DNA from 3 places in the Luteibacter sp. 1214 genome. Region 2 is predicted to be linked to each of the others. Evidence: predicted binding sites of a transcription regulator. Region 2 holds the regulator's gene; each other region holds the start of a gene.
What was found. Region 2 encodes HrcA, which represses chaperone genes, less so after heat shock. Its sites were predicted from a motif close to TTNGCACTCNNNNNNNNNGAGTGCNAA; they were not measured.
Positions count from the first base shown of each region.

Region 1: a site for HrcA is predicted at 5,335-5,361, ahead of rpoH (RNA polymerase sigma factor RpoH). Genes of this name have one in related genera too.
Region 3: a site for HrcA is predicted at 6,731-6,757, ahead of J2X57_RS05805 (co-chaperone GroES). Genes of this name have one in related genera too.

Region 1 is NZ_JAVDSQ010000002.1:421,042-430,778, reverse strand. Features, by position in the region: gene J2X57_RS06505 (DEAD/DEAH box helicase) at 35-1,804, shown strand; gene ftsE (cell division ATP-binding protein FtsE) at 1,938-2,615, shown strand; gene ftsX (permease-like cell division protein FtsX) at 2,612-3,592, shown strand; gene J2X57_RS06490 (response regulator) at 3,608-4,447, shown strand; gene ung (uracil-DNA glycosylase) at 4,444-5,151, shown strand; gene rpoH (RNA polymerase sigma factor RpoH) at 5,392-6,252, shown strand; gene J2X57_RS06475 (response regulator transcription factor) at 6,335-7,015, shown strand; gene J2X57_RS06470 (HAMP domain-containing sensor histidine kinase) at 6,999-8,372, shown strand; gene J2X57_RS06465 (efflux RND transporter permease subunit) at 8,453-9,737, shown strand, end outside.
Region 2 is NZ_JAVDSQ010000005.1:298,252-307,988, forward strand. Features, by position in the region: gene recN (DNA repair protein RecN) at 1-1,558, opposite strand, end outside; gene hrcA (heat-inducible transcriptional repressor HrcA) at 1,693-2,754, shown strand; gene grpE (nucleotide exchange factor GrpE) at 2,841-3,377, shown strand; gene dnaK (molecular chaperone DnaK) at 3,507-5,435, shown strand; gene dnaJ (molecular chaperone DnaJ) at 5,563-6,693, shown strand; gene dapB (4-hydroxy-tetrahydrodipicolinate reductase) at 6,690-7,484, shown strand; yybP-ykoY riboswitch at 7,539-7,737, shown strand; gene J2X57_RS14005 (sodium:calcium antiporter) at 7,754-8,761, shown strand; gene J2X57_RS14010 (2OG-Fe(II) oxygenase) at 8,816-9,499, opposite strand; gene carA (glutamine-hydrolyzing carbamoyl-phosphate synthase small subunit) at 9,717-9,737, shown strand, end outside.
Region 3 is NZ_JAVDSQ010000002.1:264,820-274,556, forward strand. Features, by position in the region: gene glnE (bifunctional [glutamate--ammonia ligase]-adenylyl-L-tyrosine phosphorylase/[glutamate--ammonia-ligase] adenylyltransferase) at 1-1,316, opposite strand, end outside; gene J2X57_RS05790 (LTA synthase family protein) at 1,495-3,387, shown strand; gene J2X57_RS05795 (hypothetical protein) at 3,589-4,596, shown strand; gene groL (chaperonin GroEL) at 4,685-6,328, opposite strand; gene J2X57_RS05805 (co-chaperone GroES) at 6,389-6,682, opposite strand; gene J2X57_RS05810 (protein-disulfide reductase DsbD) at 6,925-9,162, shown strand; gene J2X57_RS05815 (redoxin family protein) at 9,159-9,692, shown strand; gene J2X57_RS05820 (DUF1415 domain-containing protein) at 9,713-9,737, shown strand, end outside.

The DNA.
Region 1 (9,737 bases), on a different contig from region 2:
CTCCGCGCGACGAGACGCCAGGCCATTCATACCTATGTCCCAAACCGTTCTCACCGACGTCTTCTACGAAAACCTCGACCTTCATCCGCTTCTCCATCAGGGCCTTGCCGCCGCCGGCATCACCCGCTGCACGCCCATCCAGGCGCTGACCCTGCCGCTCGCCCTGACGGGCCGTGACGTAGCGGGTCAGGCGCAGACGGGCACGGGCAAGACCTTCGCCTTCCTGGTCGCCCTGATGGACCGCCTGCTGAAGCATCCGGCCGCGCCCAACCGCCGCGACGCGGATCCGCGCGCCCTGATCATCGCGCCGACGCGCGAACTGGCCATCCAGATCGAGAAGGACTTCCAGACCATCGGCAAGGCCACCGGTCTGCGCAGCGCGCTCATCTACGGCGGCGTCGATTACGACAAGCAGCGCCAGCAGCTGCGCGACGGCTGCGACATCATCATCGCCACGCCGGGTCGCCTGCTCGACTACCACAAGCAGGACGTGTTCGGCTTCGGCTCGGTCGAAGTCATGGTCATCGACGAAGCCGACCGCATGTTCGACCTTGGTTTCATCAAGGACGTCCGCTTCATCTTCCGCCGCCTGCCGGCCCGCGAGCAGCGTCAGGTGCTGCTGTTTTCCGCCACGCTGAGCCATCGCGTGCTGGAGCTGGCCTACGAGCACATGCACGAGGCCGAAAAGCTGGTCGTCGAGACGGAAAACGTCACCGCCGACCGCGTCCGCCAGGTCGTCTACTTCCCGTCCAAGGAAGAGAAGATGCCGCTGCTGCTCAACCTGCTCGAAGAGACCAAGGCCGAGCGCAGCATCATCTTCGTCAACACCAAGGCCGCCGCCGAGCGCATCACCGATCGTCTCAAGCGCCACAACTTCCGTGTCGGCGCCATCTCGGGCGACGTGCCGCAGGTCAAGCGCCAGAAGCTGCTGCAGCGTTTCCAGGACGGCCAGATCGACATGCTCGTGGCGACCGACGTCGCCGCGCGCGGTCTGCACATTCCCGCCGTCAGTCACGTCTTCAATTACGACCTGCCGCAGGATGCCGAGGACTACGTGCACCGCATCGGCCGTACGGCCCGCCTGGGCGCTGAAGGCGACGCGATCAGCTTCGCCTGCGACCTCTACGCGATGGGCCTTCCGGACATCGAGACGTACATCAACCAGAAGATTCCGACCGCCTCGATCGAAGCGAAGATGTTGGTGATGCCGGCGCCGCGCCCGCGCGCCGACGGCGTGCAGGACGAAGTCGACGATCCGAACGATACGGGCGGTCACATCCCGACGCGCGGCGCACCGCCGGAGAAGGGCGGTCGTGGCGGTCGGGAGGGTGGTCGTGGCGGTTCCCGCTCGGGCGAGCGCTCCGGCAGCCGCGAGCGTCGCCCGCGCCCGCCGCGCGAGGACACCCCGGTCGGTGGCTTCACCGCCGCCTCCACGGAGGTCCCGGTAAAGACCGTGATCGTTGCCGAGTCGGTCGAGGAGCTGCCGGCCGCTGCCGAGGCCATCGCTGCCGATGGCGCCCCGAAGAAGCGTCGCCGCCGTCGCGGTGGTCGTGGCCGCGGCGCGCGCGAAGGCGTGGAGAACGTCGAGGGTAGCGGCGCCACCGATCAGGCCGCAGGCCCGAAGGCAGCCGCCCCGTCGCGTCACGCGGATGGTCAGTCGCGTCAGGGCAGCCGCCCGTCGCGTCAGGTCGCAGCGAACCGCCCGACCGCTGCCGCTGCCGCTGCCGCTCCGGCGCCTGCACCGCATACGCATGAGAAGGTCGGTTTCTTCCGCCGCATCGGCCGGCTGTTCGGCGGCCGGTAAACCCACGACAGGTAGGAGCGCGCCCCGCGCGCGCTCCTGCATCCCGTCCGGCACATGCCCGGCACGTTCCACCCCGCACAACCCACCCGACATCCCTTATCCTCTGGGGTCCAACGGGCCAACAGGTAATGCGGTGATCGGTTTCGATCTGGTGAGCAAACGATACGAGGGCGGTCACCAGGCCCTTACCGATGTATCGTTCCAGGTCGCGGCCGGTGAAATGGCCTTCGTTACCGGGCATTCCGGCGCCGGCAAGAGCACCCTGCTCAAGTTGCTGGCCATGATCGAACGGCCGACCAACGGCGTCGTCACCCTCGACGGCCAGAAACTCAACACGGTCCGCTCGTCGGATATCCCGCGCATCCGCCGCAAGCTGGGCATGGTCTTTCAGGATCACCGCCTGCTCCTGGATCGCACGGTCTTCGCCAATGTCGAACTGCCGCTGGTGATCGCCGGCGTGGCGCCGGCCGACCGGTCGCGTCGCGTGCGCGCCGCTCTGGAAAAGGTCGGCCTGCTCAGCTACGAAAAACAGCTGCCCGAGGCGCTGTCCACGGGTGAGCAGCAGCGCGTCGGTATCGCGCGCGCGATCGTCGCGAAGCCGGCGGTCCTGATTGCCGACGAACCGACGGGCAACCTCGATCCACAGCTGGCCATGGAAATCATGACCCTCTTTGCGGAATTCCAGCAGGTCGGCACGGCCGTCCTCGTGGCCAGCCACGACCTCATGCTGATCAAGCGAATGAAGAAGCGGGTGGTCGTACTCGACCACGGCAAGCTGGTGGCCGACGTGCCTGCGACGGAGGTCGTATGAATACCGTTCGCGAATCCCGTCGTCCGCCGGAGCCGCCGAAGACCCAGCGCAGCGAAGGGCGCAAGGTCGGCGCCTGGCGCGAGCATCACGCCTGGAGCCTGTCGATCAGCTGGCGCCGTCTGGCGGCCCGGCCGCTCAGCACGTTGCTGACCGTCGCCGTCATGGGCGTGGCCCTGGCTCTGCCGCTCGCGTTTTACCTCCTGCTCGGCAACGTCGAGCGTATGGGCGACGCGCTGGGCCGCAACCAGTCCATCAGCGCCTTCATGAAGCCGGGCCAGAACGCGGCCATGGCGGAAACCGCCGCCTCCGCGCTGCGCGGGCGCCCGGAAGTGGCGGACGTCGTCGTTCGCACGCCCAAAGACGGGCTCGATGAGCTCGCCGAAGTCCAGGGGTTTTCCGGCTCCCTGCAGTCCCTCGACGTCAATCCGCTGCCATACGTCCTCTCGGTCCAGCCCCGACCGGGTCTGGCGGCCGAAGATGCCGGACGCCTGGTCGATGCGATGAAGGCCACACCGGGCGTCGACATGGTTCAGGACACCGGCGCATGGCGCCAGCGTCTCGACGCGCTGCTTGGCGTGGGCACACGGGCGGTGAGTCTGCTGGCGGCCTTGCTGGGTATCGCGGCCCTTCTGGTGGTCGGCAACACCATTCGTGTCGATATCCAGAGCCGCAGCGCGGAGATCGGTGTGCTGCTGCTTATCGGTGCCAGCCGTCCCTTCGTTCGCCGTCCTTATCTCTACGCGGGCATCTGGCTCGGGTTTCTTGCCGGCGTTCTGGCCGTGGTGCTGGCCGTCGTGCTCGAACTTGCGATGGCCGGCCCGGTGGGACGTCTTGCCGCCGCGTACGATGGCAGTGTGAGCTTCGGCGGGTTGCCCGCGTGGTTGTTGCTTTCGGTACCCGTCGCCGCCGCGTTGCTCGGCTGGCTGGGTGCCCGTCTGGTGAGTGCACGACAGATCCGTCGCGCCGCGGCGGTCTAGACAAGGGGATTTGGGGTGGCGACTCACATCGGTTCAGGCGTTGCCGGCGCGGCGCCGCGGATTCTCCTGGTCGACGGCTCCAAGGTCGTCCGCCAGCTGATTTCGCGCGTGGTCAGCGCCGAGGTGCCGGGCGTCGAGATCGTGGGCGTCTCCACCGGAGCGGAGGCGCAAGCCGAACTGCAGCGAGGGGTCTTCGACTTCGTCACCGTGGCGCTGCGGCTGCCCGACATGGACGGTCTGGACATCGCACGCTTCGTGCGCGAATCCGCGCCGCAGATCTACATGCCGATCGTCGTCGTCTCCGGCGACGTGGAAGAGCGCCTTCATCGCCGGGAACTCGGCGAGTTCGTCACCGACTACTTCGACAAGTCACTGGGCTTCGGCGCGCTGGCTGAATTCATCCGTGGCTACGTGCGCCCGGAAGGCGGTGCCGAGGGCGAGGTGCTGTACGTCGAGGACAGTCGTGTGGTCGCCCTGGCCACGCGCCGCATGATGGAAAAGTACGGCCTGACGGTGCACCACGTGATCAGTGCCGAAGACGCCATCGTGTACCTGCACGAGGCGAAGGCCCGCGGCGACATGGGCGCCGACATCGTTCTTACCGACGTCAGCCTCAAGGGTGAACTCACCGGTGGCGATCTCGTCGAACGCATCCGCAACGAGTTCGGCTACGGCAAGGGGCAGCTGCCCACGCTGATCATGACCGGCGACGAAAACCCCGCGAACCAGGCCGCGTTGCTGCGCGCCGGCGCGAACGATCTCGTCGAGAAGCCGGTGGAAGAAAAGTTGCTGATCACGAAGCTGTTGTTCCAGTTGCGGGTGGCGCTACACCTGCGTGAAAGGGCGGAAGGTTGAACGAGCGGGTCAAGCTGGAAGCATCGTGGAAGGAGCGGATCGGCGATTACCTCGATCGTCCGGAGATGCTGGCGCTGTCGGCATTTCTGCGCGAGGAGAAGGCGGCGGGGAAGGTCATCTATCCGCCCGGCCCCGAGATCTTCAATGCGTTCGCGCACACGCCTTTCCATCGCGTACGCGTCGTCATCCTCGGCCAGGATCCGTACCACGGTCCCGGACAGGCGCACGGCCTGAGCTTTTCCGTGCGGCCCGGCGTCCGCGTGCCGCCCTCACTGCAAAACATGTTCAAGGAAATCGAGGCCAGCCTCGGTATACCGCGCCCCGACCACGGATGCCTCACGCCCTGGGCCGATCAGGGCGTCCTGTTGCTCAACGCGGTGCTTACCGTGGAAGCGGGACAGGCTGCATCGCATCAGGGCAAGGGATGGGAAGGATTTACCGATGCGGCGATCGACGCCCTCAACCGCGAGCGCGAGGGCCTGGTCTTCCTGCTTTGGGGTAGCCATGCCCAGAAGAAGGGCCAGCTGATCGACGCCAGGCGCCACAAGATTCTGCGCAGCGTGCATCCGTCGCCACTGTCGGCGCATCGCGGTTTTCTGGGCTGTGGGCACTTCGCCGATACGAACGCGTACCTCGAATCACGCGGGGAGGCGCCGATCGACTGGTCGCTGCCGCCAAAGGCCGCTTTGGTCTCCGCCCTTTAAAGTCAGCGTCAAGCCCCAATAACTGTAGCAACGGCGGACACATAGCCGCCGTCGACGCCCTCGGCGCCGCGTTTTCGCGGCCGGGGAGCCGTCTGCCTCCTGAACACCCCGGCATCGACTCTGGACAGGCCGGGGGTATTTCTGTACCATAGCGTACAGTTAACCGATGAACTTCGGGCTGACTTAGCACTCTCACATCGGGACTGCTAATCTGCATACAGACTTCAGGAGGTTCCACACATGTCCCAAGCACTCGTTACCCGTAACTACGGGCTCCCGAGCGTCGTCGGCAGTCTGGATTCCTACATCTCGGCGGTTCATCGCATCCCGGTGCTCAGCCTTGACGAGGAGCAGTCGCTGGCGCGCCGCTTCCGTGACGACGCCGATCTTGACGCCGCCAAGCAGCTCGTTATGTCCCACCTGCGTTTCGTGGTCCATGTGGCCCGCGGCTATAACGGCTACGGCCTGCAGCTGTCGGACCTCATCCAGGAAGGCAACATCGGCCTGATGAAGGCGGTCAAGCGTTTCGACCCGGATCAGGGCGTTCGCCTGGTGAGCTTCGCGGTGCACTGGATCCGTGCCGAGATGCACGAGTTCATCCTGCGCAACTGGCGCATCGTGAAGGTCGCCACGACCAAGGCGCAGCGCAAGCTGTTCTTCAACCTGCGCAAGAGCAAGAAGCGCCTGGGCTGGATGAACGCCGAGGAAGTCCGCGTCGTCGCTCACGACCTGGGTGTCCCGGAAGCCACCGTCCGCGAGATGGAATCGCGTCTGTCGGGTCGTGACGTGGGCTTCGAGGCCCCGGCCGATGCCGATGACGACGACAAGCCGGCACCGGCCGCCTTCCTCGTCGACGAAGGCGCCGATCCGTACGACAACCTCGCCGAGGAAGACGCGAGCAACAACCAGATGGGCGCGCTGTCGTCGGCGCTCGGCAACCTGGATGCCCGCTCGCGCGACATCATCCAGCGTCGCTGGCTGGCGGAAGACAACAAGGCCACGCTGCAGGATCTTGCGGACGAGTACGGCGTTTCCGCCGAGCGTATCCGTCAGATCGAAGCGAACGCCATGAAGAAGATGCGCGTCGCCATCGCGGCCTGAGTGCCCCGTTCGGCGTAAGATCCGGAGCGGCCCCCTCGTGGGGCCGTTTTCCGTTGCCCCTTTGAGTCAGGAGTCCAAGCGGATGCCCAGGGCACTGGTCATCGAAGACGATGAAGTCACCGCCCGCGACATCGTCGCGGAGCTGAGCGCGCACGGCCTGACGGCCGAGTGGGTGGCCAATGGCCGCGACGGGCTGACCCGCGCGCTGGCCGATGGCTACGACATCATCACTCTCGACCGCATGCTTCCCGGCATGGACGGTATCGACATCGTGTCCGCGCTGCGCGAGCGACGTATCGATACGCCTGTGCTGATGATCAGCGCGCTGTCCGATGTCGACGAACGCGTGCGCGGTCTGCGCGCCGGCGGCGACGATTATCTGACCAAGCCGTTTTCACCGGACGAACTGGCCGCGCGAGCGGAAGTGCTGCTGCGTCGTCGCCGGCCCGCCGCCAACGAAACCCGCCTGCGTGTCGCCGACCTCGAACTCGACCTGGTCAGGCACAACGCGCTGCGCGGCGGTCAGCCGCTCACGCTGCTGCCCACCGAGTTTCGCCTGCTCGAATTCCTCATGCGCAATGCCGGTCAGGTCGTCACACGGCAGATGATCTTCGAGCACGTCTGGGGATTCCATTTCGATCCGGGCACCAACGTGATCGACGTCCATATCGGACGCCTGCGCCGCAAGATCGACGGCACGGGGCAGGCGCCTCTGATTCGTACCGTTCGTGGATCGGGGTATCTCCTTGCGCCCGCTGACTGACGCCTGGCGTTCCGCCACCTCACGACTGATCCTCATCTACGGGGCGCTGTTCGCGATCTGGTGTGTCGTATTGCTTGGCGTGGTGCAGTGGGAGGCGTCACGCTACCTGTCGCGCGTGGTCGACCAGATGCTGGTCGCACGCATCCATTATCTGGAAGGCACCGACGCGCGGAACCTTCCAGACACGGTGGCGACGGCCAGTGCGGTCGACGTCCAGGGCTTCATGCGCGTGGGCCTGTTCGATGCCCATGGCCGGCGCGTCGCCGGCAACATCGCCCGCGTACCGGATGAACTGAGCGAGGACGGCACCGTGACCTCGGTGAAGGCCATGCTGGTGGATGCCTCGCGCGACACGCCGATGCGGGCACGCGGCATCACGCGGGAGCTCCCCGACGGACGCCGCCTGGTCGTGATCAAGGACAGCACCACGATCGACGGTCTCGGTGCGATCATCCGGCGCGGCCTGCTCTGGGGTCTGTCGCTTACGTTGATCCCGGGCGTGCTGGGCGGCGTGCTCATCGCACGAGGGCCAGCCCGCCGCATCCGTGCGATTCAGCAAGCCATGGAGCCCATCCGCGAAGGCGACCTAAGCGTGCGTCTGCCCGTGAGCCGCGGCGGCGACGAGGTCGACCTGCTCGCCGCGACGGTCAACACCACGCTGGGCGAAATCGAGCGCCTCCTGGGCGAGGTCAAGGGCGTCAGCGACAACATCGCCCACGACCTTCGCACACCGCTGACGCGCATGCGCACGCGGCTTTACCGTCTGCAGCAACAGTTCGCCGAGACGCCCGAAGGCGATCAGCTGGAAGCGTGCGTTGCCGAGATCGATACGGTGCTGGGACGCTTCCGCGCGCTGCTGCGCGTGTCCGAACTGGAAGATCGCCAGCGCAGCGCCTGCTTCGAGGAACTGGACATCGGCGCGGTCCTGCGCAACGTCCATGACTTCTATGCGCCGCTCGCCGAGGACCGCGGGCAGGCTTTCGAGATCCGGCTGGACAAACTGCCGCCGCTGCGAGGCGATCCGCAACTGATGTTCGAGGCGTTCGCCAACCTCGTCGGCAACGCGATCAAGTTCACCCCGGACGGCGGGGCGGTTCGCCTCGTCGCGACCACCGACGCCGCCGGCGACGCGCGGATCGATATCGCCGATACAGGCCCCGGTATTCCCAAGGGCGAGCGCGAGGCGGTGTTCCGTCGTTTCTACCGCGGGGACGAAACCCGTACGAAGCCCGGTTGCGGTCTGGGGCTGGCCATCGTCAGCGCGATCGTTCGTCTGCACGGGTACTCGCTGTCGGTCGGTGGGGACGAAAAAGGCGCTGTGTTTTCAGTCACCTGCCCCCCGGTCGTAAGCTCATAAACAAATCTTAACTACGACGACGATCGTCATGGGCGCAAAATTCGCCGCGACGCAACATTCGCGCACGGAATCCGTCCCTCATGATTGGCATCGTCCGGATCGCACTCTCGCGACCGTATACCTTCGTCGTCCTCGCCCTGCTGATCCTCATCGTGGGTCCGCTGGCCGCGCTGCGCACGCCGACGGATATCTTTCCCGACATCAAGATTCCCGTCATCGCGGTGGTCTGGCAGTACACCGGCCTGCCGCCGGATCAGATGGTCGGCCGCGTGTCGTCGCCATTCGAGCGGGTGCTCACCACCACGGTCAATGACGTCGAGCACATCGAGGCCAACTCGATCCAGGGCTTCGGCATCGTCAAGATCTTCTTCCAGCCGACGGTGGACATCCGCACGGCGAACGCGCAGGTCACCGCCGTGGCCCAGACGCTGCTGCGCCAGCTGCCCGCGGGCACGACACCACCGCTGATCCTCAACTACAACGCCTCGACGGTGCCGATCATCCAGCTGGCGCTCTCCGGTGACGGCCTGACCGAGCAGAACCTGGCCGATCTGGGCCTCAATATCATCCGACCCCAGCTGACCTCGGTGGCGGGCGCCGCTATTCCGTATCCGTTCGGCGGCAAGACGCGCCAGGTGCAGATCGACATCGATCCGCCGGCTTTGCAGGCCCGCGGACTGTCGGCCCAGGACGTGGCCAACGCCCTCGCGGCGCAGAACCTGATCACGCCCGTGGGCACGCAGAAGATCGGCAAGTACGAATACACCCTGCAGCTCAACAACTCGCCCTCGGTGATCGACGAACTGGGCAACCTGCCGGTGAAGACGGTCAACGGTGCCACCGTGTTCATCCGCGACGTCGCCAACGTGCGCGACGGATCGCCGCCGCAGACCAACATCGTCCACGTCGACGGCAACCGCTCGGTGCTGATGACGGTGCTGAAGAACGGTTCCGCTTCCACGCTGGCGATCATCGCCGGCATCAAGGAGCGCGTGGCGGCAATGAAGGACGGTCTTCCGGCCAATCTCAAGATCGCACCGATCGGCGACCAGTCCCTGTTCGTCAGCGGGGCCATCGAGGGCGTGGCCCGCGAGGGCATCATCGCGGCGGCGCTCACGAGTCTGATGATCCTGCTGTTCCTCGGCAGCTGGCGCTCGACGGTCATCATCGCCACATCGATTCCGCTGGCGATCCTCGGCTCGATCGCCGCGCTCTCGGCGATCGGCGAGACCATGAACATCATGACCCTGGGTGGCCTGGCGCTCGCCGTCGGCATCCTGGTGGACGACGCGACGGTGACCATCGAGAACATCAACTGGCATCTCGAGCAGGGCAAGGACGTGGAGACGGCGATCCTCGACGGCG
Region 2 (9,737 bases):
GATGGATACGCGTACGGGTCGAATCGCCGTCGCTCTCCTTGGCCACGCGCAGGTGTGAGTGACCTTGCGCCGCCACCTGCGGCAGGTGGGTGACGCAGAGTACCTGCACCTTCTCGCCCAGCGCGCGCAGCTTCTGGCCGACCACCTCGGCGACGGCACCGCCGATGCCGGTGTCCACTTCGTCGAAGATCATGCAGCCGATGTTGTCGTTGCCCAGCGTCGCGACTTCGATCGCCAGACTGATGCGGGCGAGTTCGCCACCCGAGGCCACCTTGCGCAACGGGCGTGGCGGCTGGCCGGGGTTGGCGCTGACCAGCAGTTCGCAGCGCTCGCGGCCCTGCGGATCCGGGTCGTCGCCCTCGGCCGGCTCGAGCGACACTTCGAGACGGCCACCGCCCATGCCCAGCTCACCCATCAACGCGGCCACCGTGCCGCCGAGTCGACCGGCGGCGTCGGCGCGGGCTTTCGACAGCGACGACGCCGCGTCATCCCATGCCTTGCGCAGACGATCGCGCTCGCGACCCAGGCGGTCGAGCGCATCACCGGCGCCTTCCAGTTCGGCAAGGCGCTCGCGGACTTCCTCGGCCTTGGCCGTCAGTTCCTCGATGGGCAGGCGGTAGCGGCGGGCGAGGTCGTGAAGGTGGGTGAGGTGGGTGTCCACCTCGGCCAGCCGTTCGGGATCCAGTTCGACATCCTGCGCGTAGCGGCTGAGGCCGTCGACGGCTTCGCCGACCTGAATCTGGGCGCTGTCGAGCAGATCCAGGGTCGGGACGAGCGAGGCGTCCAGCTCGGCCAGGCGCGACACCTCGGCATGGGCGCGCAACAGCGCGCGGCCGACAGCGAATTCGCTTTCGCCGTCGAGGATTTCAACGACGCCATTGGCGCCCTCGGCCAGCCGGCCGGCATTGGCCAGCCGGCGATGCTGGGCTTCGAGGTCTTCGAGCGCGGCGGGCGCGAGGGCCCAGCGGTCGAGTTCTTCCAGTTCGTGGGCGAGCAGCTCGATCTGGCGCTCGCGGTCATCGCCGCCGGACAGCGTGCGGATGCGCGCCACGGCGTCGCGCCAGGCTTTGGCCGTGTCGCGGACGCTCGTCTGCAAGACCTCGTTGCCCGCGTAGGCGTCCAGCAAAGCCATCTGATGCTGGCGCGAAAGCAGGGCCTGGTGCTCATGCTGGCCGTGGATCTCGACGATCAGCGAGGCCAGCGCCGACATCTGGGCGAGGCTGGCCGGGCGGCCGTTGATCCAGCCGCGCGAGCTGCCCTCCGTGCGGATCACCCGACGCAGCTGGCAGGTCTCGCCATCGTCCAGTTCTTCCTGGCGGAGCCACTGGGTGGCTTCGGGCAGGCCGGTGAGGTCGAATTCGGCGGCCAGCTCGGCGCGGTCGCTGCCGGCCCGGACCATGCCGCTGTCCGCGCGGGCGCCCGCCAGCAGCATCAGGGCATCCACCAGCAGGGACTTGCCCGCGCCGGTCTCGCCGCTGACCACGGTGAGGCCCGGACCGAAGGCGATCTCGGCTTCTTCGACGACGGCGAACTGGCGGACGTAGAGCGACGTGAGCATGAGGACCAGGCGGCGGATGGAATCGCGCCGATTGTAGCGGGAGGCGAGTCGCATAAGCCGAGACTTGCAAGCGAGGCGGCGAGACCTTATTGATAGCGCGAGCTTCCAACCCCTTTCCCACACCAGCCAGGCGCATGAATCCGTTCTCCGGTCACGACATCGATGCACGAGCGCGCCGGCTGCTGCGGACCCTCATATCGCAATACCTTTCCGACGGTGAGCCGGTGGGCTCACGCACGCTGGCGCGTTCGTCCGGCCTGGAAGTGAGTCCGGCGACCATCCGCAACATCATGGCGGACCTGGAAGAAGCGGGCCTCGTGGCATCGCCCCACACCTCGGCGGGGCGTATTCCGACGCCGCGCGGCCTTCGTCTGTTCGTCGACAGCCTGCTCGAACTGAAGCCGTTGCCGCGCGACGACATGGCCCGCCTGCAGGGCGGGCTGCCACCGCATCAGACGACCACGCGCGACCTGCTGGGCAATGTCTCGAACCTGCTTTCGGCGATGACCCGCTTCGCCGGCGTGGTCACGGTGCCGCGCCAGGGCGATTTCCCGCTGCGCCACATCGATTTCGTCAATCTGCCCGACGCCCGGGTCCTCGTGATCCTGGTGTTCTCGGACAACCAGGTGCAGAACCGGGTGGTTCAGCTGGCACGGCCGCTGGATGCCACGGAGCTGGAGCAGGCGGCCAACTATCTCAACGCTCAGTTCGCCGGCTTCCGTCTGGCGGACATCCGGGCGCACCTCGCCACCGAGTTGCGCGAGGCCGGGGGCGAGCTCAATCGCCAGCTGGCCAGCGTGGTGGAGCTGGCCACCGCGTCGTTCACGCCCGTCGAGGATGCGGACGACGTGCTGGTGAGCGGTCAGACCAATCTCATGGGGTACTCGGAGCTGGCCGATATCGAGCGGCTTCGCGACCTCTTCGACGCCTTCCAGCAGAAGCGCGATCTGCTTCAGCTGATGGAAATGTGCGTCCAGGCGCCCGGCGTGCGCCTGTTCATCGGCGAGGAATCCGGTTTTTCCGCCCTCGACGGGTGCAGTATCGTCACCGCTACCTACGGCACCAGCGGCCGGATGCTGGGCGCGATCGGAGTTATTGGACCGACGCGTATGGCATATGAGCGGGTGATTCCCGTGGTACAAGCCACGGCCGGACTGCTCAGTGACGCCTTGAATCGCGCCGCGGCGACCTCATAAACCGGCACGGGAGGCGGGTTTAGTATTTCCCGCGAATGTTCGGCCCTTCCCGACGGAGGGCCGTGAAGCTGACATTTGGAGTAACCATGCAGAACAACGATCCCCATGCGCCGGATCAGGCGCAGGACGGCGGTGTCGACGAGAACGGCGCACAGTCCGAGCTCGACGCGCTGAACGCCCAGCTTGCCGCGATGGAAGTCGAGCTGGCCCAGGCCCGCGAGACGGTCCTGCGCGAGAAGGCGGAGATCGAGAACCAGCGCCGCCGCATGCAGCGTGACCTCGACCAGGCCCGCCGTTTCGCCAACGAGAAGCTGCTGGGCGACCTGCTGCCGGTGTACGACGGCATCGCGCTGGGCCTGGCCAATCAGACGGCCGACGCGAAGACGCTGCGCGAGGGGCTGGAAATGTCGCTGAAGCAGCTGGAGAAGGTGACCCAGGCCAACGGCCTTTCGGTCGTCGACCCGCTGCATCAGCCGTTCAACCCGGAGCATCACCAGGCGATCAGCTCGGTCGAATCGAACGAGCACGCGCCGAACACCGTGGTGGCCGTGGTGCAGAAGGGGTTCGTGCTGAACGACCGCCTGTTGCGTCCGGCTCTCGTGGCGGTGGTTCGCGACAACTGAACCAAACCCCGTCCGGCGTCGGTTTCGCGCCGCGGGGAGTCTCACCAGATATTGAATCGATGGGGCACACCCCCATTTTCCAAACCAGTCGCGGCCGCGGGGGCCGCTTAGAAATACGGAGCAACTTCAATGGCCAAGATCATCGGCATCGACCTCGGTACGACCAACTCCTGCGTCGCAGTGATGGAAGGTTCGACCGCGCGCGTTATCGAAAACGCTGAGGGCGATCGCACCACGCCGTCCATCGTCGCTTTCACCAAGGACAACGAAGTCCTGGTGGGTGCGCCGGCCAAGCGTCAGAGCGTCACCAACCCCAAGAACACCTTCTACGCGGTGAAGCGCCTCATCGGCCGCAAGTTCACCGACGCCGAAGTCCAGAAGGACCTAAAACTGGTTCCTTACGGCATCGTCGCGCACGATAACGGCGACGCATGGGTGCAGACCGCCGATGGCAAGAAGATGGCCCCGCAGGAAGTGTCCGCGAAGGTCCTCATGAAGATGAAGAAGACCGCCGAGGATTTCCTTGGCGAGGCCGTGACCGAGGCCGTCATCACCGTGCCGGCCTACTTCAACGACAGCCAGCGCCAGGCCACCAAGGACGCCGGCAAGATCGCGGGCCTCGAGGTCAAGCGCATCATCAACGAGCCCACCGCTGCCGCGCTGGCTTACGGTCTGGACAAGACCTCGACGGCCGACCGCAAGATCGCCGTGTACGATCTGGGCGGCGGCACGTTCGACGTGTCCATCATCGAAATCGCCAACGTCGACGGCGAGAAGCAGTTCGAAGTGCTCTCGACCAACGGCAACACCTTCCTCGGCGGCGAAGATTTCGACAACCGCGTCATCGATTACCTCGTGGAAGAGTTCAAGAAGGAGCAGGGCATCGACCTGCGCAAGGATCAGCTCGCCCTGCAGCGTCTGAAGGACGCCGCCGAGCGCGCCAAGATCGAGCTCTCGTCCGCGCACCAGACCGACGTCAACCTGCCGTACGTCACGGCCGATGCGACGGGTCCGAAGCATCTGAACATCAAGCTGACCCGCGCCAAGCTGGAGTCGCTGGTGGAAGACCTGGTCAAGGGCACCATCGATCCGTGCCGCACGGCGCTGAACGATGCCGGCCTGAAGATCTCCGACATCAACGAGGTGATCCTCGTCGGTGGTCAGACCCGCATGCCCAAGGTCCAGGAAGCCGTGAAGGACTTCTTCGGCAAGGAAGCGCGCAAGGACGTCAACCCGGATGAAGCCGTCGCCGTCGGCGCCGCGATTCAGGGCGGCGTGCTGGGCGGTACGGTCAAGGATGTTCTGCTGCTCGACGTGACCCCGCTGTCGCTCGGTATTGAGACGATGGGCGGCGTGATGACCAAGCTCATCGAGAAGAACACCACGGTGCCGACCAAGGCCTCGCAGACCTTCTCGACCGCCGACGACAACCAGACCGCCGTGACCGTGCACGTGCTGCAGGGTGAGCGCGAGCGTGCCAATGCGAACAAGTCGCTGGGCAAGTTCGACCTGTCCGGCATCCGTTCGGCACCGCGCGGTCAGCCGCAGATCGAAGTGACCTTCGACATCGACGCCAACGGCATCCTGCACGTGTCCGCGAAGGACAAGGACACGGGCAAGGAACAGAAGATCGAGATCAAGGCCGGCTCGGGCCTGTCGGATGACGAAGTCGCACGCATGGTCGCCGATGCGGAAGCCAATCGCGAAGAAGACCGTAAGTTCCACGACCTGGTGCAGACGCGTAACAAGGGTGACCAGCTCGTCCATGCCACGCGCAGCCAGCTCAAGGAGCACGGCGGCAAGATCCCGGCCGAGCAGCTCGCCAGCATCGACGGCGCGGTGTCGGAACTCGAGAAGGCGCTGACCGGCGAAGACAAGGACGTCATCGAGGCGAAGATCACCAACCTGGAGCAGGTCGCTCAGGCGCTGTCCGCCGCGGCTCAGTCCAGTGGCGGCACGCAGGACACCGCGCAGCAATCGGCACCGGGCGGCGGCTCGGCTCAGCCGGACGACGTGGTGGACGCCGAGTTCACCGAGGTCAAGGACGAGAAGAAGTAATTTCGTCCTGTGGAGCAACGGCACACCGCGGGCCCGGCGCCCGCGGTGTGCCAACGGTTAACCGGTACGATCGCGTCGAAGGGAAACCTCTCGGCGCGTTCGTCCGTCCAGGGAAAGCAAGCGTGTAATGAGCAGCAAGCGCGACTACTACGAAATTCTCGGTGTCGAGCGCACCGTGACCGAGGGCGACCTCAAAACGACCTTCCGTCGCGTGGCGATGAAGTACCACCCCGACCGCAATCCGGACGATCCGACTGCGATCGAGAAGTTCAAGGAAGCCAAGGAGGCCTACGACGTACTGTCCGATGCGCAGAAGCGCGCGGCGTACGATCAGCATGGCCATGCCGCCTTCGAAGGCGGTGGCTTCGGTCGTGGCGGCGGCGCCGGTTTTGGCGACGTCGGCGATATCTTTGGCGATATCTTTGGGGACATCTTCGGCGGTGGCGGCGGACGCCAGCGTGCGCGTCGCGGTGCCGACCTGCGCTACATGATGGATCTGGATCTCGAGGAAGCCGTGTTCGGCGTCGAGAAGAAGATCGAGATTCCGACCCAGGTCAATTGCCATCACTGCAACGGGAGCGGCTCGGAGGACGGCAAGGTCTCCAAATGCAGCACCTGCGCCGGCCATGGCCGCGTGCGCATGCAGAACGGCATCTTCTCGATTCAGCAGGCTTGCCCGACCTGTCACGGCTCCGGCCAGAAGATCGACAAGCCCTGCAAGAAATGCCACGGCGAAGGCCGTCTGGAAGAAGAACGCACGCTGTCGGTGCAGATTCCGGCCGGCGTCGACAACGGCGACCGCATCCGTCTGACCGGGCAGGGCGAAGCCGGCCCGGCCGGTTCACCGTCAGGCGATCTGTACGTGGAAGTGCGTGTGCGCGAGCACGCGATCTTCCAGCGCGATGGCAGCGATCTGTATTGCGAAGTGCCGATTCGGTTCGCTCAGGCCGCGCTCGGTACCGAACTGATGGTCCCGACGCTCGAGGGCGAAGTGGCCGTCAACGTGCCGCCCGAGACGCAGACGGGACATCAGTTCCGCATGCGCGGTCGGGGGGCGAAGTCCGTTCGCGGCGGCCGTACGGGTGACCTGGTGTGCACCGTCGTGGTCGAGACGCCGGTTCGCCTGACCAAGGAGCAGCGCGAGTTGCTTACCCAGCTCGAAGCGACGTTCGTCGGCGAAGAGGCGGCGAAGCATACGCCGCGCTCGACGACGTTCATCGATGGGGTGAAAGACTTCTGGTCCAGGGTCACTTCATGACCCGTCCCGTCCGTCTCGCCGTCAGCGGCGCCTCCGGCCGGATGGGCCATGCGCTGCTCGGTCTTGTCCGCGACGACGAACGCTTCGAACTCGTTCGCGCCATCGTCTCGTCGAACTCCGTGCGTCTGGGCAAGGCGGCCTATGGCGACGTGTCGGCGCTTCGCTTCAGCGACTGGACCGACGCTTCCGACATCGACGTCGTCATCGACTTCAGCGGTCCGGAGGGTCTCGCCTCCGCGCTGGACTACTGTGAGACGAGTGGTGCGTCACTGGTGACCGGCAGTACCGGCCTCGGTCCTGAGCAGACCGAGCGCCTCGCGAAAGCATCGGAACGCATCGCTGTGCTGCATGCCGCCAATTTCAGTCTCGGTGTCGCCGTTCTGACGCGGCTGCTTCGTGAAGCCGCCGCGGCACTGCCTGGCTGGGACCTCGATATCGTCGAGGCCCATCACAACCGGAAGGAAGACGCTCCGTCGGGTACCGCGCTGGCAATGGGGCATGCCGCTGCCGCGGGGCGTGGCGCGACGCTGGATGAATTGGCCGTCTATTCGAGAGAGGGCCGTCCCGGCGCGCGTAAGGCAGGGACGATCGGCTTCGCCGTCGTACGTGGCGGCGATATCGTCGGCGAGCACCAGGCGTTGCTGATGGGGCAGGGCGAGCGTATCGAGCTGGGGCATCGCGCGACGGATCGGTCCATCTTTGCGCGCGGCGCGCTGGAGTCCGCAGCGTGGATCGCCGGGCGTGCGCCGGGGACCTGGACGATCGAAGACGTGATCGCCGCAAAGGTTTGATGCTCTGCGTAAGAATCGCTCTCACCTGATCTGAGAGCACGTGTTAACATCCGCCCCGAAGTCATTGGGGAGTAGCCATCTCCGTACCCAGGAGAGTTCGCGTCAACAGACTTGGTGGCCTTGTGCCCCATGGCGCGAACGGCAGCGACGCACACACGGTGCGTTGCCGGCCCGGCGAGACCTTTGGCCAGCGACATGCTTACCCAGGCCGGGCGAGCGGTGTCGTTGAGCCATCGGTATTTTCTCGCTCGCTCGGCCTTAGATAAAACATGCTGCTGACATGCTTTCTCTTCCTGGTTTCGGCCGGGGCCATCTATTTCGCGTGCGAATACTTCGTCAACGGCGTCGAATGGTTCGGGCGCAAGCTCAACCTCGGCGCCACCGCTACCGGTACGGTCCTCGCGGCCTTCGGTACGGCGCTTCCCGAAAGCGCGGTGACGTTCGTCGCCGTGATGTTCGGTAAGGATGCCGCGGCTAAGGATATCGGCGTCGGTGCGGCCCTCGGGGGACCACTGGTACTCGCGACCATCGCGTACGCCGTGGTCGGATTCGCTCTGTATGCGGGCCGTAAGCGCCTGAAGCGCCCCGACCTCCGGGTGCGTGTCGATAACCAGCGTCTCGCGCGCGATCAGTCGTGGTTCCTTGCGATCTTCGTCGTAAAAGTCGGCCTGGGTCTCGTCGCGTTCGCATGGAAGCCCTGGCTCGGCGTGCTTTTCCTGCTCGCGTACGTGGCCTACGTGTGGCGCGAGATGCGTGACGACAGCACGGCGCCTGAGGAGGAAGAGCTCGAGCCTCTGACCTTCCGCCCGAATGACGCCGATCCGACGATGGGCTGGATCGCGCTGCAAACCAGCCTGGCGTTGATCGTCATCGCCATCGCGTCGCGCACCTTCGTGTGGCAGCTCGAAGCCTTCGGTGAATTCTTCCACCTGTCGCCGCACATCGTCGCGCTGGTGCTGAGCCCCGTGGCGACCGAACTGCCCGAAACGGTGAACGCACTGATCTGGGTGCGCCAGGGCAAGGAGCGGCTGGCGCTGGCCAACATCTCCGGCGCCATGATGATTCAGGCGACCATTCCGAGCTCGATGGCGTTGTTCGCTACGCCGTGGCTGTTCGATACGCCGCTGATCGTGGCTGGCGGCGTCACGATGGTGGCGGTGATCGCGTTGTGGGCGATGTTCCGGCATGGGTCGGTGGAAGCGCGCTGGCTGATGCCGATCGGCGCGCTGTACGGCGTGTTTGCCGTGTTCGTCGGCTGGTGGTTCGGGGTGCGGTGAGGGACGGAAGATCGGCTCTGGCGAGAGCCCGCCCGCCGACGAATTCAGCCAAACTCAGTCCGGATGCGAGGCGTTCCGGTCGCGATCGGCACCCACCTTCCGGTCCAGCTTTCCGAAGATCTTCTTGAAGACCCGCGAGAACTTGCCCCGCTTGGTCTTGCGGGCTTTCTCCTCTTCGGAGGTCAGCCAGGCGACCTGAATGACCCGGCGCTCGCCCTCATAGGGCAGGTGACCATGGAAGGAGTTCTCGGCCCGGCGGAACACGGCGAACTCCCCGTAAAGCGGCTTCAGCTCCGGCGCGACGATGTCGTCGATGTCATTGATCGAGCTGAGGAAACGGAGGCAGCCGTCGCTGGTATCCGGCCACATCGGGTTGAGGTAGATCAGCGCGGTGGCGATCTTGGACTTGCTGTCGGTGTGGATGGTGCCGTGCCGGCGGTTGAGCAGGCGGCAGATCGTGACCAGGGTGGGATAGTTCTCCAGGCCGGGAATGCCGAGGTGTTTACCGATGGCGGAAGAGAACTGGCGCGAGGTCATCTGCTTGACCAGCTCGTTCACGGACGGGCCGCAGTCGCTGGCGTCGTAGGGGAAGAAGCCGGCGCTGGTGTATTGCGGGAAGTCGCGGTCCAGTTCGGATCGCGACTCGTCCGGCAGCTGGCCGTGGGCGATCATGAACGAAAAGGGCTCGTGCCGGATGTCGGTGTCGGGACGGTCCAGGCGGGCGGGGTCGAGCAGCATGCGGTGGTTCTCGGTGGTCTGGCTCGGGCGCCATTGTATCGCGTCGGACCTGTTCACCAGCGATATTCCGCCGCAGGGTCGTTCATCGTTTTGCGGTGGACAAAACGGGCCCTGGCGCCTATCATTCTTACCCGCCCAGCGACCCCTATATCCCCAAGGCCCACGAGCCGCTAAATGCAGGCTTGCGGGCTTTGCTGCACCCGAAGGCGGCCATCCCATGCGTACTCCTGCTCTGCTT
Region 3 (9,737 bases), on a different contig from region 2:
GCCGAGACCGCGTCGCGGTGACGAGTCAGGACTTCGGCCAGCGCATCCCACGACGGGTAGTTCAGACCCAGCGCCAGGCGCTCGCGCGACAGCTCGTCGTCCGGAATATCGTGCGTCTGCGCGTCGCGCAACATCTGCACACGATTCTCCAGAAGGCGCAGGAAGAGGTAAGCCTCGCGCAACAGCTTCGCGCGCGCCTTGGGGATATAGCCCTTTGCCTCGCACGCCCGCAGGGCGGGAAGCAGTCCCCGCACGCGAAGGGCCGGGTCGCGACCGCCGCGAATCATCTGGGTGAGCTGCACCACGAATTCGATTTCGCGAATACCACCGGGACCCAGCTTCAGGTTGCCGGCAAGGTCTTTCCTCGCCACCTCCGCATCGATCAGCGACTTCATCTCGCGCAGCCCGGCGAACGCCGTGTAATCGAGATAGCGCCGGTAAACGAACGGCCGCAGCATGTCCTGCAATTCGCGACCGGCCGTGCGATCGCCCGCCACCGGTCGCGCCTTGATCCACGCGTAGCGTTCCCAGTCACGGCCTTCGCGCTGGTAGTACTGCTCCATGGCGGCGAAAGGCAACGCCAGCCGCCCGGCGTTGCCGAACGGACGCAATCGCAGGTCGACACGGGCACAGATGCCGTCGACCGTCGGCTCGGCCAGCAGCCGTACGAGCTGTCGCGTTTCCCGAATGAAATACTCGCCATTGTCGAGTGGACGCGAGCCGTCGGTCTCACCTCCGGAAACGTAGGCGAGCACGAGGTCGATATCCGAGGAGAAATTGAGTTCGTTGCCCCCCAGCTTGCCGAAGCCGATCACGACCATGCGCTGTTCGACACCGGCCGCATCGCGTGGGCGACCGAAGCGCGCATGCAACGAGTGCTCCGACCAGCGCAGGGCGGCCGACAGCAGCGTTTCATACAGCGCGCTCGTCGACGACAAAGTGTCATCGACATCGTCGAGCCCATTGACGTCGCGAAACACGATACGCAGCGCCTCCGCGTGCCGGAAACGGCGCAGCATCGCCATACAGCGATCTTCGTCGGCGGGCAGATCGAGCGAGGTGGCGCGCGTGCTCGCATCGGCATTGCCGCGCAGTCGCTCCAGTCCCGCTGGCGCAAGCAACTCGGGCTGACGTCGCAGGACATCGAAAGCGAAGTCCGAGGCGAGAAGCGTGCGGCGGATACGCTCGGCGACGCCCGCGTCATCGTGCAGGGGGATGCGTGCGGCGCGACACGCCGCCATCACGTCGGCGTAACGGTGGTCGATCAGGGCGCGGAGCTCGGGACTTTCGCGCGGTGTTGGCGTGGAAGCGTTCATGAGGCGGTCATTGTGCCCGAGACGAGGCCTGTGGCGGCCGGGTGAGAGGATTCAGATTTTTCTTACGAATCATGACCTTTTTTCGTCGCGACATGGCGCATCCGCCTGACAACCGGTTCATGTCCGTTGCGTTACAGTCCCTACCCCCTCGCTGACAGGGGCGTGACAAGAGGACGTTATGACTGTCAATTCAACGCGTTGGCGTAACATCGCCGGACGGGTCGCCTTGCCGCTCCTGCTCGCGGTCGCGTTCGTTCTCTATACCGGGTTCCTCGATGGGAATCCCGGCGTCGCCAGCAGTGCCTGGGCCGACCGCCCTTGGCACCTGTTCGCCAACGCCTTGCCGGGGCTCATGCTCGCCTTTCTGCTTCTGGTGCTGACCCGACGGGCATGGCTGTCGTTCGGCGTCGCGTTCATGGTGCAGGGCGCCGTGCTCGCGGTGAGCGCCATCAAGATGAAGAATCTCGGCTCGCCATTGTTACCTGCGGATTTCCGCATGGTGGGTCAGCTGAAGAATGGTGGCCTGCACCTGCTAGGCGGCTACCTGCCCTCGAGCCCCCTGCCGTATCTCGCGATCCTCGGCACCATCGGCCTCATCGCGATCGTCGCCCGGTTCGAGCCGGCGCTGTTCGCGCGCCGCACGCACGGGCGTCGACTGATCACCGGGCTTACCCTTTTTGCATTGATCGGCACGCTACTCGCGGGCGTTCCCGCGTGGTCGAAGATGTACAACAAGGACCGGCTTGGCATGCAGCCGTGGTCGGCCGCGTCCAACGCGGGCTACAACGGCGTCGTGACCACGATCATGCAGTTCCGCCTGCAGAACGCGGGCAAGAAGGAGAAAGCGGATCCCGCCGAGGCCGAGCAATTCATTGCCGCGACCGGCGGCGACCTGCGCCAGCACATGGCGGAGGCCGCCACCAATGGCCGGCAAACGCCTGATATCGTGATCGTGCAGAGCGAGTCCTTCTTCGACCCCAGCGTGATCAGGGGCATCGAGCAGGAGGACTTTGCGCCCAACCTGCATCGCCTGGCCGAGCATGCCAGCACGGGCCAGCTGCACGTACCGACCTTTGGCGGCGGAACCATCCGCACCGAATTCGAAGTCCTGACCGGCTTGTCGCTGCGCTACTTCCCGACCATGCAATTCCCGTATCTGCAGATGCAGGCCGGTGTCATGCCGGGCATGGTCCGCGTACTGCGCTCGCACGGCTACGAAACCATCGCCGTGCATGGCAACGACGCCGGCTTCTGGAACCGCACGGCCGCCTTCAGATCGCTGGGTTTCGATCGCTTCGTTTCGCAGCCCGATTTCCCGAAGGGCTTCCGCAAAGACGGCGAATACATGGCCGACAGCGCCATGACCGACGAAATCATGAGCCAGCTGAAGAATGACGGGCCGCCCCGGTTCGTCTTCGCCATCAGCATGGAAGCACATGGGCCCTACGACAAATCGGTGAACATCGACACGAAGGAGCGCGACGCCATTCCCGTGCCGGATGGCATCAGCGATGATGCCAAGCTGCAGCTGCGCAATTACATCTATCACATGCGTCACGCGGACGCCGAGCTCGGACGCCTCGCCGAGCTCCTGAAGCAGCGCGAGCGTCCGACGCTCCTGCTGTTTTACGGCGACCACCTGCCCGCATTGACCGAGACTTACGCCAAGGCCGGCTTCACCAACGGTCGCGACATGCTGACCCAGACCGTGCCGTACATCCTGATCGACGCACACGAGGACGGCCCCGCTCCGGTAAAGACCGATCTGGCATCGTGGATGCTGCCGGGGAAACTGCTGGAACAGGCGGGCGTGCATGACGATGCCTACTTTGCGCTGACGCAGGTCGTCGGTGGACAACTGGCGGCCCTGACACACGCACCCGATGCGAGGGAAGCGCCTGAAGACGCCGGCCTGAAATTCACCGACACCTCGATGCGCAACGTCGCGATGCTGCGCATGAAGCGGAAACTCGATCCACTGGTGGCGAAATACGCGCAGCCCGATCCGAACCTGGTCGCTCGTCAGCCCGGTGAAGCCGAAGAAGCCGCGGCGTCCGGTGCGGGACAGTAGGCCGCGGTCAAAGGTTTCGTGCGCAAAAATGGCATACGTAGCTATTTGTCATTCAAATAGCGCCTGCGTCACAAAATACCTGTCACCGCACTGTTAGCGTGGCTCTGCACTCGTCGTAGTGCAAAGGAGCCTGGGGGACGCACGTCGATCATCCGGTCGTCGGCACATGGACGATATCCTTCCAACGCAGGAGTCGTACGCATGAAGAGGTTCGCTTCAATCGGCAGGGTTGTGGCGCGCGCGGGCATCATCGCGGCCATGTTCTCCGTAACGCTGAGCGCCAGCGCGGCGGATACGTCGCAGGCAGCGCCCGCGCTTCAACTCACCCGCGTCGGCGCCATGCCGGCCACCGCGAAGCCCGCGGGCGTTCCGGACGATTACGTCGTCACACCCAATGGTTATTTTTCACCCGACTGCGTCGCCACCGTGCACGCAGGCGACCAGCTCCAGAAAAACGGTCTGATTAAACGTGCCTCGGGCACGACGGAGAAAGCCGCTACCTGCGGCAAGGCCAATTTCACGTTACAGGGCGAGCGCGTCGAAGCGGACGGCCGCCATACCCTAAGGTCCGCGGCGACGCCGCCACCGGCGCAGAGCGGCTGGGTGCAGTCGGCGAACTATGCGAGCAGCACGCCGATCGGTCGCATCGTGGCCACGTGGACGGTGCCCAGTGCGCCGACGACGCAAAGCGACCAGGTGATCTATTTCTTCCCCGGCCTGGAACAGTTGCCCAACGTACAGTCCATCCTTCAGCCCGTGCTTGGCTGGAATGGTTACGGCGACAAGGCGTGGACGCTGGCGAGCTGGAACTGCTGTGTCGACGGCACGACGTTCCACAGCGATCCGATACCGGCAAGCGCGGGTGACAACGTCGTGGGCGATACGTACTCCACATGCGCGGCGGGCGAAGCCTGTTCGACGTGGAAGATCGACTCGCGCAACACGACCACGGGCCAGACCAGCTCGCTGACGACCAATCCGTATGCGGATCTGACCTGGGTCTTTGGTGGTGTGCTCGAGGTGTACAGCGTCGCGACGTGCGGGCAGTATCCCGGAGGACCGATCACCTTCCATGACATCGAGGTCTACGACCGCAACAACCAGCGCGTGGCGTCACCGCCGTGGCAGGGTAGCGATACGTCGGGCATCGATCCGCAGTGCAATTACGGACTGAGCACGACACCGACATCGGCGACCATCGCGTACTGAACCGCCAACGGCGCTGACTCACATCGAAGCAAAAAAAGAGGCCCCGCAAGCGGGGCCTCTTTTATACAGCAAGCCGGAAGGCGAGGACTTAGAAGTCCATGCCACCCATGCCGCCCATGCCACCCGGGGCACCGTGGCCGGCGCCGTCGTCCTTCTTCGGCACTTCGGTCACGGCCGCTTCGGTCGTGATGATCGAGCCGGCGACCGACGCCGCGAACTGCAGGGCCGAACGCGTGACCTTGGTCGGGTCCAGGATGCCGAAGGCGATCATGTCACCGAACTCACCGGTGGCGGCGTTGTAACCGAAGTTACCTTCACCGGCCTTGACCTGGTTGACGATGACCGACGCTTCTTCACCGGCGTTGGTGACGATGGCGCGCAACGGAGCCTCGAGCGTGCGACGGGTGATCGCGATGCCGAGATCCTGGTCCGTGTTCTTGCCCTTGAGGCCTTCGAGCGCCTTGAGTGCACGGATCAGGGCGACGCCGCCGCCCGGGACCACGCCTTCTTCGACGGCTGCGCGCGTGGCGTGCAGGGCGTCTTCGACGCGGGCCTTCTTTTCCTTCATCTCGACTTCCGTCGCAGCGCCGACCTTGATGACGGCAACACCGCCGGCAAGCTTGGCGACGCGCTCCTGCAGCTTCTCACGGTCGTAGTCCGACGAGGTCTCTTCGATCTGCGCCTTGATCTGCTTGATGCGCGACTGGATGCCTTCGGCATCGCCGGCACCGTCGATGATCGTGGTGTTTTCCTTCGTGATCACGACGCGCTTGGCGCGACCCAGATCGTTGATGGTGGCCTTGTCCAGAGCCAGACCCACTTCCTCGGAGATGACCGTGCCGCCCGTCAGCTGGGCGATGTCTTCCAGGATGGCCTTGCGACGATCGCCGAAGCCCGGCGCCTTGACGGCGGCGACCTTGACGATGCCACGGATCGTGTTGACGACGAGCGTGGCCAGGGCTTCGCCCTCGACTTCCTCGGCGACGATCAGCAGCGGCTTGGCGGCCTTGGCGACAGCCTCGAGCACCGGGAGCAGCTCACGGACGTTCGAGATCTTCTTGTCGTGGATGAGGATGAACGGGTCGTCCAGCTCGACCTGCTGCGACTGCTGGTTGTTGATGAAGTACGGCGACAGGTAGCCGCGATCGAACTGCATGCCTTCGACGACGTCGAGTTCGTTCTCGAGGCCCGAACCTTCTTCGACCGTGATCACGCCTTCCTTGCCGACCTTGCCCATCGCCGTGGCGATGATGTCACCGATGTTGGCATCGGAGTTGGCCGAGATCGTACCGACCTGGGCGATCGCCTTGTCGTCGGCGGTCGGGTTGGACAGCTTCTTCAGCTCGCCGACGGCGGCCGAGACGGCCTGGTCGATACCGCGCTTGAGGTCCATCGGGTTGATGCCGGCGGCAACGGCCTTGAGGCCTTCCTGGATGAACGCCTGGGCGAGCACGGTCGCGGTCGTGGTGCCGTCACCGGCCACGTCGGAGGTCTTCGAGGCGGCTTCCTTCACGATCTGCGCGCCGATGTTCTCGTACTTGTCGGCGAGCTCGATTTCCTTGGCGACCGAGACGCCGTCCTTGGTGACGGTCGGGACGCCGAAGCTCTTCTCGAGCACGACGTTGCGGCCCTTCGGGCCCAGGGTGACCTTCACCGCGTTGGCGAGGGTGTTGACACCCTTCAGCATGCGGGCGCGGACGTCTTCGCCGAAGCGGACTTCTTTAGATGCCATGATCGTTGAATCCTTGAATAGTTAGGTAGAGGGAGTCGGGAGAACGGGGCGAGCCGGGGCTCAGCCTTCCAGAACCGCCACGATGTCGTCTTCCTTCAGGAAGACCAGCTCTTCGCCGTCGACCTTGATTTCCTGACCGGCGTACTTGCCGAACAGGACCACGTCGCCTTCCTTCACGCCCATGGGGCGGAGCTGGCCGCTGGCGAGCAGCAGGCCGGTACCGGCGGCGATGACCTTGCCGCGGGTGGGCTTCTCGGTGGCGCTGTCGGGGATGACGATGCCACCGGCCGAGACGCGCTCTTCTTCGAGACGCTTGACGATGACGCGATCGTGCAGCGGGCGCAGTTTGCTCATGACTTCTCCAAACATGTGTTTGACGGGAAAGGAATTTAGGCCACCCTGTTAGCACTTGCCCAGGGTGAGTGCCAGAATTTTAGCCAGAACAGCCCCGGGATCGGAAGAACTATCTGGATGGTCGACAGATGGCGGCGGCGGCGGACCGTTCAAGGGCCGCGGTGCAAAAAAGCATCCGGCGCCGATGCAAGCCAGCTGGAGTTTGCCCGGTCATAATGACCAACGCCTTACTGGAGAGCCCCATGTCGCCGCTATCCCGCCTCGCGCGGAACCTCGTCGCCTCCCTCGGCCTGTTGCTCGCCGTTTCCCCGGCCTTCGCGCAGGATCCCGAAGACGACCTGCTGCCGGTCACCCAGGCCTTCCATCTCACCTCCGACGCGAGCCAGCCCGGTTCGGTCAGGCTGCACTGGACCATCGCGCCCGACTATTACCTCTACCGCGGCCGGATCAGGATCAAGGCGGCGGACGCCGGCGCCACGCTGGGCCAGCCGACCCTCCCGGACGGTCTCAAAAAGCACGACGAATACCTCGGCGACGTGGAGATCTACCACGGCGAGATCGAGGCGACCGTGCCCTATACGCTCGCCGACGCCGCGACGAAGACGCTCGCGCTCGACGTCCAGTACCAGGGCTGCCACGAGGTCGAGCCGAAGATCTGCTACCCGCCGAACACCGAGCACCTGACGCTCACGATCGGTGGCCCGCCGACCATCCCGGCCGCGGCACCCGCCAGCGCGCCGCCAGCCGCTGCCGGCGGCGCTTCGCTGCTGGGCGCACAGGCTTCGCTGCCGGGTACCGAAACCCAGGCACTGCCCGCCGATCAGGCCTTCCGTTTCGAGGCGCTGGTCAAGGGCGGCGACAGCCTGCTGTTGCGCTGGACGATGCCGAAGGACTATTACCTCTACCGCGACAAGACCGAGATCAAGGTGGTCTCGCCGGCCGGCGTCAGCGCGGGCGAGCCCGACTGGCCGAGTGGCACGGCCCACCACGATGAGCACTTCGGCGACACCATCGTCTATTTCGACCAGGTCGAAGTGCCGGTGCCGCTTGCGGGCGCGGGCAAGAGCGGCAAGGTCGATGTCGACGTGGCCTATCAGGGCTGCCTCGAGAACGGCATCTGCTACCCGGTGATGACCCGCCGGGTGAGCGTCGATCTCGCCACCCACGCGGCCACGATCGGCGGCGCCACCGAGGCGCCTCCGGCCAGCGCCCCGGCCGAAGTGGCGCCCACCCCGCCGCCAGCCGGCCTGACGCCCGCCGCCTCCGATGCGCCGGTCGGCTTCATCGCCGCGATCGGACTCGCCCTGCTGGGCGGCCTGGTGCTCAACCTCATGCCCTGCGTCCTGCCCGTGCTGTCGCTGAAGGCGATCACGGTGCTGGAGAGTGGCGAAAGCCCCGCTGCCGCGCGCAAGCACGCGCTCTGGTACACCGCCGGCGTGCTCGTCGCCTTCGCCGCGCTCGGCGTGATCATCGTCGGCATCCGTGCCGCCGGCCACGGGATCCAGTGGGGCGCCCAGTTCCAGCAGCCGGTCGCCATCGGCCTGCTGGTCTACGTCATGCTCGCCGTGGGCCTGTCGATGTCGGGCGTGTTCGAGATCGGCGGTTCGCTGGGCAACATCGGCAGCGGCCTCGCCTCGCGCTCCGGCGCCTCGGGCGATTTCTTCACGGGCGTGCTGGCCGTGGTGGTCGCCAGCCCGTGCACCGCGCCGTTCATGGGTTCGGCTATCGCCTTCGCCTTCGCGGCCCCCGTGGCGATCGCCTTCCTGATCTTCCTGGCACTCGGCCTGGGCCTCGCCCTGCCCTTCCTGCTCATCGGCTTCGTGCCGGCCGTCGCCCGCCTGCTGCCACGCCCCGGCCGCTGGATGGAAACGCTGAAGCAGGCACTGGCCTTCCCGATGTACCTCACCGCGGTGTGGCTGTTGTGGGTACTGACCAAGCAGCGTGGCGCCGACGCGACGGCGCTGGTGCTGGCAGGCGGCGTGCTGCTGGCGATGGCGCTGTGGTGGTACGGCCGCAGCCGTCGTAGCGCGCTTTCATGGGTCTTCACCGCCGTGCTGGCTGTCGGCGCCATGGCCGCGCTGTGGACGGTACATGGCCTTCCCGCAGCGACGACCACCGCCACGGCCAGCGACGGCTCGGTGCCTTACTCGGCCGACAAGCTCGCGGAACTTCGTGCCGCGGGCACGCCGGTACTGGTCGACATGACCGCCGACTGGTGCATCACCTGCAAGGCCAACGAAAAGGCCGTGCTGGACACCGACGCGTTCAGGGACCTGCTCAAGCGCACGGGCACCGTCTACATGAAGGGTGACTGGACCGACGTCAATGCGCCCATCGCCGCGTATCTGGAGCAGTTCCACTCGGTAGGCGTGCCGTTGTACGTCGTCTATCCGAAGGGTGGCGGCGACGGCAAAAAGCTGTCCACCGTCCTGACTTACGACGGCGTGGCGAAGGCGCTCGATACCGCGTCGGGCTCGTGACACGCGGCCCGACCTTCTGGATCGTGGCCCTGGCGATCGCCGGGGCAACGGTCGGCCTGTATGTCGAGCACCGCCGCGCCAATCCGTCGCCCCCGGACGGGATGACGGTGGCCGAGGTGGGCGATGTGGTGCCCGACGTCACCTACGTCGCTATCGACGGCACGCCTCATCGCCTGTCCGAATGGCGAGGCAGACGCGTGCTGATCAACTTCTGGGCTTCGTGGTGCGCCCCTTGCCGGCGTGAGATGCCACTCCTGAGCGCCGCCTCGGACCGCGACCATGGTCGCAAGGTCGCCATCCTGGGCGTGGCCGAGGACACCGCCGCCGATGCGGCACGCTATCTCGCCGAGCGCCCGGTGAACTACCCCGTGCTGCTGGTCGACAGCGACGCCCCCGGCAGCTCGCTCTCCTTCGGCAATACGCGGCGGGCTCTGCCCTACAGCATCCTCATCGGCGACGACGGGCGTATCCTGCGGCGCAAACTCGGCGGCTTCAGCGCGGCCGAGATCGACGAATGGCTTGCGCCTTAGATCTCCCGGAGAACTCCACCATGGATGCCCCGCTTTCAGACGACC